DNA from 4 places in the Serratia nevei genome. Region 2 is predicted to be linked to each of the others. Evidence: predicted binding sites of a transcription regulator. Region 2 holds the regulator's gene; each other region holds the start of a gene.

Region 1 (3,107 bases), 2.5 Mb from region 2:
CTCTGTCAAATAAACTGATTATTTTTTCATCCGCTGGCGTGCGGTAAAAATCGCCACTACCCTATACAGACGATCCTTAACCGGAGAAGCGTAATGACGGTAAACGCGTTTATCGGCAGTTGGGCGCTGGTGTCGTCGGTGTTCAAAAACCAGAACGGCGAGCTGAATTACCCGCTGGGCGAGCAGGTGTTGGGGCGAATCCACTATGAGGCCAACGGCACGATGGCGGCGCAGCTGTACAGTGCCGTGCGGCCGCGTTTCGCCGCCGACGATTTGGCGCAGGGGTCCGAGCGGGAGATCCGCGCGGCCTTCATCAATATGATTTGCTACTTCGGCCGCTATCAGGTGGAGGAAAGCGAACAGCGGGTGGTGCATCAGGTCGAAGGCTGTTCGTTCCCCAACTGGGTAGGCAGCCGTCAGGTGCGTTTTTACGCTTTCAGCGGCGATCGGCTGACGTTGCGCACAGTGCCCTTGCAGCTCGGCAACGGCGTGCAGGTGGGCGAACTGGTGTGGCAGCGGACAGGAGCTTCTTTATGATCATTGTTCATCATCTCAATCACTCGCGGTCGCAGCGCATTCTGTGGTTTCTGGAAGAGCTGGGCGTGCCCTATCAGGTGCAACGCTACGAACGCGATCCGCAGACTATGCTGGCGCCGGCGGCGCTGAAAAAGATCCACCCGCTGGGCAAATCGCCGGTGATCGTCGACGGCGATCTGACGCTGGCGGAATCCGGCGCCATCATCGAATACCTGCAGGAAGCCTATGACGCGCAAGGGATGTTCATGCCGACCGACTTCCACGCGCGCCAGCAATACCGCTACTGGCTGCACTACGCCGAAGGATCGCTGATGCCGCTGTTGGTGATGAAACTGGTGTTCAGCCGGCTCGGCCAGCCGCCGATCCCCTGGCTGCTGCGGCCGGTGGCCGGCGCGATCGGCAAGGGCGTGCAGCGCGAATATCTCGACAAGCAGATCGCGCCGCACTGCGAATTCCTCGAACAGCACCTGAACAAGGGCAGCTGGTTTGTCGGCAACGACTTCAGCGCGGCGGACATTCAGATGAGCTTCCCGCTGGAGGCGATGGCGGCGCGCGGCGCGTTGGATGATTGCCCGAAACTGCGCGGTTTTCTGCAGCGCATTCACGCCCGGCCCGCCTACCAGCGGGCGTTGGAGCAGGGCGGCCCTTACGACCTGCTGAGCTAACCGGATGGGCTATACTCGATGGGGTCATTCTTCATCGGAGGTAGCCCATGGCTACGCAAATCTTCGTTAACCTGCCCGTCAGCGATCTGCCCGCCTCGATGGCGTTCTTCACCCACCTGGGTTTCACTTTCAACCCGCAATTTACCGATGACACCGCCGCGTGCATGGTGGTCAGCGACACGATTTACGTGATGTTGCTGACCCACGACAAATTCAGGATGTTTACCCCGAACCCGATCGGCGACGCCAAGCAGGCCACCGAAGTGCTGGTATGCCTGTCGCAACCCAGCCGGGCGGCGGTGGACGAACTGGTGCGCAAGGCGGTCGCCGGCGGCGGCAACACCTACCACCCGCCGCGGGACTACGGCGTGATGTACGGCCACGGTTTTCAGGATCTGGATGGCCATATCTGGGAATTGATGTATATGGATCCCGCTGCGGTGCAGACGCAATAACCCTGCCGCGACGGCGTTCGCCGCCCCGGTTTTATCGTGCTGGCGCTATTCCCGCCGCTTTCTGCATAAATTGCCGCGATCTTTAGTTGATTAGACGCTATGGAAGGCAGGATAATCGTTTGCCTTGAATAAACCACCATAAATCACCCGTACCGCGCGCTGCGAGTTAAACGTTTGCCTTGGTGCGCATCGCCGTTGGCGCTGCGACAGAAGGGCAAGGATGCGGAACGTGACGTAAACGATTACGTGACGATCGGGCGCGGGCGAGATTACAGGCCTGCTGCGACGGGCCGATTCATGAAACACAGGGGAAGTAACCTATGTCGAACTCTCAAGCGAACCACGCCGAAAAACCAACCGGCGGGCTTGATGGCTATTTTAAAATTTCCGCGCGCGGCAGCAGCGTGCGCCAGGAGGTGGTGGCGGGGCTAACCACCTTCCTGGCGATGGTGTACTCGGTGATCGTGGTGCCGAGCATGCTGGGCAAAGCGGGCTTCCCGCCGGCGGCGGTGTTTGTCTCCACCTGCCTGGTGGCCGGGCTGGGCTCGCTGCTGATGGGGCTGTGGGCTAACCTGCCGATGGCGATCGGCTGTGCGATCTCGTTGACCGCCTTCACCGCCTTCAGCCTGGTGCTGGGCCAGCACATCAGCATTCCGGTGGCGCTGGGTGCGGTGTTCCTGATGGGCGTACTGTTTACCATTATCTCGGTCACCGGCATCCGCGCCTGGATCCTGCGCAACCTGCCGATGGGCGTGGCGCACGGCACCGGCATCGGTATCGGTCTGTTCCTGCTGCTGATCGCCGCCAACGGCGTCGGCCTGGTGGTGAAGAACCCGCTGGATGGCCTGCCGGTGGCGCTCGGCGCGTTCACCTCCTTCCCGGTGGTGATGACGCTGGTCGGCCTGGCGGTGATCTTCGGCCTGGAAAAACTGCGCGTGCCCGGCGGCATTTTGCTGGTGATCATCGCCATTTCCATCATCGGCCTGATCTTCGACCCGGCGGTGAAATACCAGGGGCTGTTCGCCATGCCGAGCCTGGCGGACGCTGACGGCAAATCGTTGATCTTCAGCCTGGATATCATGGGCGCATTGCAGCCGGTGGTGTTGCCGAGCGTGCTGGCGCTGGTGATGACTGCGGTGTTCGACGCCACCGGCACCATCCGCGCGGTGGCCGGGCAGGCCAACCTGCTGGATAAAGACGGGCAGATCATCAACGGCGGCAAGGCGCTGACCTCGGATTCCCTGAGCAGCATCTTCTCCGGCCTGGTGGGCGCCGCGCCCGCCGCGGTCTACATCGAATCCGCCGCCGGCACCGCCGCGGGGGGCAAGACCGGCCTGACCGCCACCGTGGTCGGCATTCTGTTCCTGCTGATCCTGTTCCTGTCGCCGCTGGCCTATCTGGTGCCGGTCTATGCCACCGCACCGGCGCTGATGTACGTCGGCCTGCTGAT
Region 2 (3,107 bases):
GTTATCAAAAAAATGCTCGACACCCGCCGCCACTGTCAGCAGGTGGCCAACGGGTGGCGCGGCCAGCTGAATATCGCGGTGGACATCATCGTCAAACCACAGCGCAGTCGCCAACTGGTGCTGGATTTCTACCGTCATTTCCCCGACGTCGAACTGATGCTGCAACCCGAGGTGTTCAACGGCGTGTGGGATGCCTTGGTGGACGGCAGGGCGGACATGGCAATCGGCGCCACCCGTGCGGTGCCGGTCGGCGGCGGCTTCGCCTTCCGCGACATGGGCTATATGAACTGGCTGTGCGTGGTCAGCCCGCAGCACCCGCTGGCGCAACTGACAGGGCCGCTGAATGACGATCAGCTGCGGCCGTACCCTTCGCTTTGCCTGGAGGACACCTCGCGCAATCTGCCCAAGCGCGTCACCTGGACGCTGGATAACCAGCGGCGGCTGGTGGTGCCGGACTGGACTTCGGCGCTCGACTGTTTGTGCGCCGGGCTGTGCGTCGGCATGATGCCGGCACATCGGGCGCTGCCGCGGGTGCAGCGCGGTGAGCTGAAGGCGTTGCAGCTGCAGCAGCCGTTTCCCGCCAGCCCTTGCTGCCTGACCTGGCAGCAGGATAAACCCTCACCGGCGATGAGCTGGCTGCTGGCGTATCTGGGCGATGGGGAGACGCTGAACCAGGAGTGGCTGAGCGAGGCGGAACCGGAAGCCGCGCAGGCTTCCGGCGCGGGGGATTAGCGGCGGTAGTCGATGAACGGACCGTCGGCGACCGAGCGGCGTTCAATCAGCTTCGGATGCACTTCGATCACCTGCGACTCTTCGCGTTTGCTGATGATGCGATCCAGCAGCATGGTGAAGGCCATTTCGCCCAGGCGTTCTTTAGGCTGGTGAATGGTGGTCAGCGCCGGGGTGAAGTAGCGGGCGTTACGCACGTTGTCATAGCCGATCACGGAAATATCCTGCGGCACCCGCAGCCCCAGCTCGTCGGCGGCGCAGATGGCGCCCATCGCCATGATGTCGCCGCCGCAGAATACCGCGGTCGGCCGCTGCTTTTGCGACAGGATTTGGTGCATCGCCTTGTAGCCGGACTCCGGCTCGAAGTCACCCTGGACGATCCACTCTTCGCGAATGTCGATATGCGCTTCCTGCAGCGCCTTCATAAAGCCCTGGTGACGGCCGCCGCCGGTATTGCGCGACAGTTGGCCCGGAATGGCGCCGATATCGCGGTGGCCGCGCTCGATCAGGTAACGGCCGGCCAGATAGCCGCCTTCGAACGCGTTATCGATGATGGTGTCGGTGAAGTCGCCGCGCGCGGCGCCCCAGTCCATCACCACCATCGGGATATTGCGGTAGTCTTCCAGCATGCCCAGCAGCTGATCGGGGTACTCGGAGCACATGACCAGCAGGCCGTCGACGCGCTTTTGCGCCAGCATCGCCAGGTAGGCGCGCTGCTTGTCGAGATTGTTGTGCGAGTTGCACAGGATCAGGGTGTAGCCTTTGCTGTAGCAGCTGTTTTCCACCGCCTCGATCACTTCGGCAAAGTAGGGCGCTTCGCTCGAGGTGGCCAGCAGGCCGATCGACTTGGTGTGATTGACTTTCAGGCTGCGCGCCACGGCGCTCGGCGAGTAGTGCAGCTCTTTGATGGCGGCCCACACGGCCGCTTTGGTCTCTTCGGCGACGAAACGAGTCTTATTGATGACGTGCGAAACGGTGGTGGTGGAAACGCCCGCGCGTTTGGCCACATCTTTAATCGTTGCCATGTAAGGAATGACTCCTGAACTCACATGTTTACAGCATGTAAGTGTGATGTTAATCGTTTGCCTACGTAGATCCTTCTCCAGAGAAGCGAAAACTGAGTTTTTAGTGTGTTGAAGTCTTCAGCGCTTAATCAGGAGGGGCATGGATGCCGGTACGCAGTTGTGAACTGCGAATTTTGTCGCATATTGAACAAAAGTGGAAGAGGTAATCGAGATTATAAACCGGGAAATGATAACAAGATTTTATCGGCGAACTGTGGGAAAATGATTTGACGTACTAATTGTGCGCCTTTTATCCTTAGGAAAGCCCATTTTAAAGGAGTTGTCATGGATACCGAATTGAAGATGTCGCTGTTCACCACCGTCTGCGCATTGGCGGTCATTATCGCTTTCAGCTTCGTTGCCGCGTTGAACTGATTTACCCCCGGTTATAAAAAAGGCGCAGCCTGGCTGCGCCTTATCACCTCAGAACCTGCGCTTACGCCAGGTTTTCCGCTGCGAAGGTCCAGTTGACCAACGCCCAGAAGTTTTCCAGGTATTTTGGACGCGCATTGCGGTAATCGATGTAATACGCGTGTTCCCACACGTCAACGGTCAGCAGTGGTTTGTCTTCACCGGTCAGCGGGGTGGCCGCGTTGGAGGTGTTGACGATCGCCAGCGCGCCGTCCGGTTTTTTCACCAGCCAGGTCCAGCCTGCACCGAAGTTTTTCACTGCGGCATCGGTGAACTGCTCTTTGAACGCAGCGAAAGAGCCGAAGGATTTGACGATTGCCGCCGCCAGTTCGCCCTGCGGTTCACCGCCGCCCTGTGGCGACAGGCAGTGCCAGTAGAAGGTGTGGTTCCACACCTGCGCAGCGTTGTTGAACACGCCGCCGTTAGAGGTCTTGATGATCTCTTCGAGCGATTTGCCTTCGAACTCGCTGCCTTTCACCAGGTTGTTCAGGTTAACCACGTAGGTGTTGTGGTGTTTGCCGTAGTGGTATTCCAGGGTCTCGGCGGAGATGTGCGGCTCGAGCGCGTTTTTCTCATACGGTAATGCAGGTAATTCAAACGACATTGCTTCCTCCTTTACAGCGCCATTCGCTTCCCGCCGGGGCGAGAGCCGTATGGGCCGTTTTTTATTGTGGTCATTCAATCTTAACAATTTTCATCATAAAAAACAGGAGGAAAAGCGAGAAATGCGCGTGGGGAAGTGCGATGGGCGATAGCTTGAGCAGGCGGTTGCGACCGGGGCCGCAACCGCGCAGAACAGTGCATTAACGAATGGTTTTCGGCGTCACTACGCGGCGTGCGCCGATGTAGTGGTTCTGCCAATAGTCGTTGTCGAGCTGACTGATGCGGATCTCTTCACCGGTG
Region 3 (3,107 bases), 1.7 Mb from region 2:
TGCATCTGCGGATCGGCCAGGCTGCCTTGCAGCGCGCTCAAATCCATCAATCCGCGGCTGTGGTAGTCGCGGCCTTCCACGTCATCGGCAGCCGGCTCGCGGTACCACACATGGCGGCTCAGATTCGGCATACGCCCGGCAATATCCGCTACCTCATCGGCAAAGGCGTGCACGCTGCCGTTTTCCGCCGCGTGCAGCCAGTGGACCTGCGCCTGATGCTGGTTGTCGTGCAGGGTGTTGAGCATGCCGAGCATCGGGGTTTGGCCGACGCCGGCGGAGATCAGCGCCACCGGCGTGGTCGGCGCCACGTCGAGGAAGAAGTCGCCGTGCGGCGGGGCGATGTAGATCACGTCGCCTTCCTGCGCCTGCCGGTGCAGGTAGTTGGACACTTTCCCCTGATCTTCGCGCTTCACCGCGATGCGGTAGAACTCGCCGTTCGGCGAGGTGGTCAGCGAGTACTGGCGAATTTCCTGATGCTCCAGGCTGTCGTGCTTGATGTAGACCGCCAGGTATTGCCCCGGTTTGAAGTCCGCCACCCGGCCGCCGTCCACCGGCGCCAGCACGAAGCTGCAGATCACGTCGCTCTGCGGCTGTTTCTTCAGGATGCGGAACGCGCGCAGATCGCGCCAGCCGCCGTTGTCGGTTTCGCTCTGCTGATAAATCTGCTCTTCACGCTGGATAAATACGTTGGCCAGCACGCCGTAGGCTTTGCCCCAGGCGTCCAGGACTTCCTGACCCGGGCTGAACATTTCGTCCAGGGTCGCCAGCAGGTGACCGCCGACGATGTTGTACTGCTCCGGCTGGATATTGAAGCTGGTGTGCTTCTGCGCGATGCGCTCCACCGCCGGCAGCAGCGCCGGCAGGTTCTCGATGTTGGCGGCATAGGCGCAGATGGCGTCGAACAGCGCCTGACGCTGATCGCCGTTGCGCTGGTTGCTCATGTTGAAAATGTCTTTCAATTCCGGGTTGTGCGCGAACATGCGATCGTAAAAGTGGGCGGTCAGCTTCGGCCCGGTCGCAGCCAGCAGGGGAATGGTGGATTTCACGGTGGCGATGGTTTGGCTATCCAGCATGGAAGCGCTCCTTGGGTTGGGATCTTGACGATAATTGTAATGATGCATTTTAAATGCATCTTATTGGGTTCCGCGTCGCTTGTAAATACCCTTGTTTTCGTTGCGGTGTTCTTCGGGCGTCGATCGCGCTCACAGAACATGAAAAAAGCGCATCGTTCGCATGAGGAAATGTCCGTTGATAAACGGCGGCGTTTCGCGGATCAAAGCCTTGCGCCACCTTATGCCAATCGTTTGCGTAAAAACCTCTGTCAAGACCTATCTTCGGTGGGGCGAAACGGTTTACACTGTGGCCCAGAACCCAAACGGGTAGTTATTTGGTGATTTTTTAGTTAGCTGATTTAAGTCAGGAGATGCCGGATGTTAAAGCGTGAAATGAACATTGCCGATTACGATGCGGAACTGTGGCGTGCCATGGAGCAGGAAGTGGTGCGTCAGGAAGAGCACATCGAGCTGATCGCGTCTGAGAACTACACCAGCCCGCGCGTGATGCAGGCTCAGGGTTCCCAGCTGACCAACAAATACGCTGAAGGCTATCCGGGCAAGCGTTACTACGGCGGCTGCGAATACGTGGATATCGTTGAGCAGCTGGCTATCGATCGCGCCAAAGAATTGTTCGGCGCCGATTACGCCAACGTGCAGCCGCACTCCGGCTCCCAGGCTAACTTCGCCGTGTACACCGCGCTGCTGCAGCCGGGCGACACCATTCTGGGCATGAACCTGGCGCACGGCGGCCACCTGACCCACGGTTCCCCGGTCAACCTGTCCGGCAAACTGTATAACGTGGTGCCTTACGGCATCGACGACAAAGGCCAAATCGACTATGACGATCTGGCCAAGCAGGCGCAAACCCACAAGCCGAAAATGATCATCGGCGGCTTCTCCGCTTACTCCGGCGTGGTTGATTGGGCCAAAATGCGCGAAATCGCCGACAGCATCGGCGCTTACCTGTTCGTCGACATGGCGCACGTAGCGGGCCTGATCGCCGCCGGCGTGTACCCGAACCCGGTACCGCACGCGCACATCGTCACCACCACCACCCACAAAACCCTGGCGGGCCCGCGCGGCGGCCTGATCCTGGCGAAGGGCGGCGACGAAGAGCTGTACAAGAAGCTGAACTCCGCCGTGTTCCCTGGCGGCCAGGGCGGCCCGCTGATGCACGTGATCGCCGGCAAGGCGGTGGCGCTGAAAGAAGCGATGGAGCCTGAGTTCAAGGTTTACCAGCAGCAAGTGGCGGTCAACGCCAAGGCGATGGTGGAAGTGTTCCTGCAGCGCGGCTACAAAGTGGTCTCCGGCGGCACCCATAACCACCTGTTCCTGCTGGATCTGGTCGACAAAAACCTGACCGGTAAAGAAGCGGACGCTGCCCTGGGCCGCGCCAACATCACCGTCAACAAAAACAGCGTGCCGAACGATCCGAAGAGCCCGTTCGTTACCTCCGGCGTGCGTATCGGCACCCCGGCCGTGACCCGTCGCGGCTTCAAAGAGGCCGACGTGCGCGAACTGGCCGGTTGGATCTGCGATGTGCTGGACAACATCAACGATGAAGCCACCATCGAACGCACCAAGAAGAAAGTGCTGGATATCTGCGCCCGCCTGCCGGTTTACGCATAATCCCGCTTTCGCCCAAAAAAACCCGCTGCGGCGGGTTTTTTTTATGCCCGCCAGCAGCAAACTGTGAACTGTCTGGCACTCTAACGCATTGAAGTGGAATGACGATTGCGGGGCGGTGTGAGCTCTGTCAAAGTATTGCCCTCACTCCGGAGGGATCATGGTTCTGCAATCAACGCGTTGGCTCGCTCTCAGTTATTTCACCTACTTCTTTTCCTATGGCATTTTCTTACCGTTCTGGGGCGTGTGGCTGAAAGGCGAGGGCATCGCGCCGGAAACCATCGGCATGTTGCTCGGTGCCGGCTTGGTGGCCCGCTTCCTCGGCAGTTTACTGATTGCACCCCGCGTTAAAGATCCCTCTCATTTAGTCTCCGCCCTGCGCCTGCTGGCGCTGCTGACCTTGGCCTTCGCGGTCGGCTTTTGCTT
Region 4 (3,107 bases), 1.7 Mb from region 2:
CCACCTCCATCTCGTATTCTTTCCAACCGATCAGCGATTCATCGATCAGCAGCTCGTTGGTCGGCGACAGGTCCAGACCGCGTTCGCAGATCTCTTCGAACTCTTCGCGGTTGTAGGCGATGCCGCCGCCGGTGCCACCCATGGTAAAGGAAGGGCGGATGATGCACGGGAAGCCGACGTCAGCGGCTACCGCCAGCGCTTCTTCCATGGTGTGCGCAATGCCGGAACGCGCGGTGTCCAGACCGATTTTCTTCATCGCCACGTCGAAACGGCGACGGTCTTCGGCCTTGTCGATCGCATCGGCGGTCGCGCCGATCATGGTAACGCCGAACTCGGCCAGCACGCCCTGACGCTCCAGCTCCAGCGCGCAGTTCAGCGCCGTCTGGCCGCCCATGGTCGGCAGCACCGCATCCGGGCGCTCTTTTTCGATGATCTTGCGCACCACTTCCCAGTGGATCGGCTCGATATAGGTCGCATCGGCCATTTCCGGGTCGGTCATGATGGTCGCCGGGTTGGAGTTGACCAGAATGACGCGGTAACCCTCTTCGCGCAGCGCTTTACACGCCTGGGCACCCGAGTAGTCGAACTCACACGCCTGGCCGATAACGATCGGGCCAGCGCCGAGGATCAGGATGCTTTTTATGTCTGTACGTTTTGGCATTTTTTACTGCTCCTGATTATTTGGCGTTAGAACGGTAAGTCTCAATCAGTTCGATGAAGTGATCGAACAGCGGCGCGGCATCGTGCGGGCCTGGGCTGGCTTCCGGGTGACCCTGGAAGCTGAACGCCGCTTTGTCGGTGCGGTGAATGCCCTGCACCGTGTGGTCGAACAGCGATTTGTGCGTGACGCGCAGGTTCGCCGGCAGGTTGTTTTCATCGACGGCGAAGCCGTGGTTCTGCGCGGTGATCATCACGGTGTTGTTATCCAGATCCTTCACCGGGTGGTTGCCGCCGTGGTGGCCGAGCTTCATCTTCATGGTTTTCGCCCCGCTGGCCAGCGCCAGCAGCTGGTGGCCCAGGCAGATGCCGAACACCGGAATGTCGGTTTCCAGGAACTGTTTGATGGCGGCGATGGCGTAGTCGCACGGCTCCGGATCGCCCGGGCCGTTGGACAGGAAGATGCCGTCCGGATTCATTTTCAGCACCTCGTCGGCCGGGGTCTGCGCCGGCACCACGGTCAGGCGGCAGCCGCGATCCACCAGCATGCGCAGGATGTTGCGCTTGGCGCCGTAGTCGTAAGCCACCACGTGGAACGGCAGTTCCGCGGCGGTTTTGGCTTCAGGCAGGTCGCCTTCAAGCGTCCAGCTGCCTTGCTGCCAGCTGTAGGCTTCTTGGGTGGTGACCTCTTTCGCCAGATCCATGCCTTTCAACCCCGGGAAACCTTGCGCCTTGGCCAGGGCCAGCGCGGCGTCCGGCGAGTCGGCGGCGATGATGCAGCCGTTCTGGGCGCCCTTCTCGCGCAGCAGGCGGGTTAATTTACGGGTATCGATATCGGCGATTGCCACGATGTTGTGACGCTTGAGGTAGTCGGACAGGCTTTCTTCGTTGCGGTAGTTGCTGGCGATCAGCGGGAGGTCACGAATGACGAGGCCTTGGGCGTGTACTGCGGAGGATTCTTCGTCGGAAGCATTGGTGCCGACATTGCCGATATGAGGATAAGTAAGAGTAACGATCTGGCGGGAATAGGAAGGATCAGTGAGGATTTCTTGATAACCGGTCATCGACGTATTGAAGACCACTTCCCCCACTGCCGTTCCCTCTGCCCCGATGGCCCGACCGTGGAATTGGGTTCCGTCTTCCAGAACCAATAGCGCTGACTTTATCAAAACATCCTCCGAGGAATAATCAATCACAATATTTGCATATTAATTCAGATATCGCGATCTAAATCAATGCAAAAACCGTCCGCGAGGCCAATTTTTGGCAAATTGGGCGCATTTTAATGATGAGTGCCAGGCTTGTCTACCCAAACTGCCGTTTTTTGTTTTATTTTTGCAGTTCTCACCGCTCATGCGGCTTGAGCGGCGATAAAAACACAGAAAACCGGGGCTGGAAAACGGTTGCGAGGCTGAATGACGAAAAATGGTGCCAGAATGGGCTCCAAAAGACGCTGAAATAAGATCTGGTGGATAAAAACGGGATGATTAGCAAGGTAAACATCAATAAATAACAATCAATGAAATAAAAACACACCAACGCTTCTTTTTTCATGTTAAAAAAAAGGACAATAAAATTATTGTCCGATTATCATAGCATTATGATCAATACAACCACATCACGATGGTATGCAAATTAATTATAATTGGTCCAGATTCAGCACATCACGCATATCAAACAGACCTTTATCCCGGTTATGCAACCAGGCAGCCGCACGCACCGCGCCGCTGGCAAAAGTCATCCGGCTGGAGGCCTTATGGGTAATTTCCACCCGTTCACCGATGTCGGCGAACATCGCGGTGTGCTCGCCGACGATATCGCCGGCGCGAATGGTGGCAAAGCCGATGCTTTTCGGATCGCGTTCGCCGGTATGGCCTTCGCGCGCATAGACCGCGCAGCTTTTCAGGTCGCGCCCCAGCGCGCCGGCGATCGCTTCGCCCATGGCCAGCGCCGTGCCCGACGGCGCATCCACTTTGTGGCGGTGGTGCGCCTCAACGATTTCGATATCGGTATAGTCGCCCATCACCTGCGCGGCCTTCTCCAGCAGTTTCAACACCAGGTTGACGCCGACGCTGAAGTTGGCGGCGAACACGATGCCGATATGCTGCGCCGCATCGCGGATCGCCTGTTTGCCGGCGTCATCGAAGCCGGTAGTGCCAATCACCATCGCCTTGTGGTGCGCCACGCAAAAATCCAGGTAACCCCGGGTGCTTTCCGGGCGGGTGAAGTCGATCAAAATATCGAACTCGTTCACCACCTTCTCCAGACTGTCGCTCACCTTGACGCCCAGCGCGCCGATGCCCGCCAGTTCGCCGGCGTCGACGCCGACCAGGCTGGAACCCGGGCGCGACAGCGCCGCCCCCAACACCACGCCTTCCGCCTGCTGCACCGCCTGGATCAATTGACGGCCCATCCGGCCGCCGGCGCCCGCAATCGCAATGCGGATTTGT

What was found. Region 2 encodes PurR, which represses purine synthesis genes. Its sites were predicted from a motif close to CANGCAAACGTTTGCNTG; they were not measured.
Region 1: a site for PurR is predicted at 1,821-1,838, ahead of V8N38_RS23040 (NCS2 family permease). Genes of this name have one in related genera too.
Region 3: a site for PurR is predicted at 1,294-1,311, ahead of glyA (serine hydroxymethyltransferase). Genes of this name have one in related genera too.
Region 4: a site for PurR is predicted at 2,050-2,067, ahead of carA (glutamine-hydrolyzing carbamoyl-phosphate synthase small subunit). Genes of this name have one in related genera too.

What each region holds. Positions count from the first base shown of each region.
Region 1 is NZ_CP149940.1:4,825,107-4,828,213, reverse strand. Features, by position in the region: gene V8N38_RS23055 (lipocalin-like domain-containing protein) at 94-537, shown strand; gene V8N38_RS23050 (glutathione S-transferase family protein) at 534-1,202, shown strand; gene V8N38_RS23045 (VOC family protein) at 1,250-1,657, shown strand; gene V8N38_RS23040 (NCS2 family permease) at 1,978-3,107, shown strand, end outside.
Region 2 is NZ_CP149940.1:2,322,025-2,325,131, forward strand. Features, by position in the region: gene punR (DNA-binding transcriptional activator PunR) at 1-732, shown strand, start outside; gene purR (HTH-type transcriptional repressor PurR) at 729-1,754, opposite strand; gene V8N38_RS11225 (YnhF family membrane protein) at 2,079-2,168, shown strand; gene sodB (superoxide dismutase [Fe]) at 2,230-2,808, opposite strand; gene V8N38_RS11235 (C40 family peptidase) at 3,008-3,107, opposite strand, start outside.
Region 3 is NZ_CP149940.1:3,995,476-3,998,582, reverse strand. Features, by position in the region: gene hmpA (NO-inducible flavohemoprotein) at 1-1,073, opposite strand, end outside; gene glyA (serine hydroxymethyltransferase) at 1,431-2,684, shown strand; gene V8N38_RS19225 (3-phenylpropionate MFS transporter) at 2,842-3,107, shown strand, end outside.
Region 4 is NZ_CP149940.1:666,459-669,565, reverse strand. Features, by position in the region: gene carB (carbamoyl-phosphate synthase large subunit) at 1-661, opposite strand, end outside; gene carA (glutamine-hydrolyzing carbamoyl-phosphate synthase small subunit) at 678-1,826, opposite strand; gene dapB (4-hydroxy-tetrahydrodipicolinate reductase) at 2,297-3,107, opposite strand, start outside.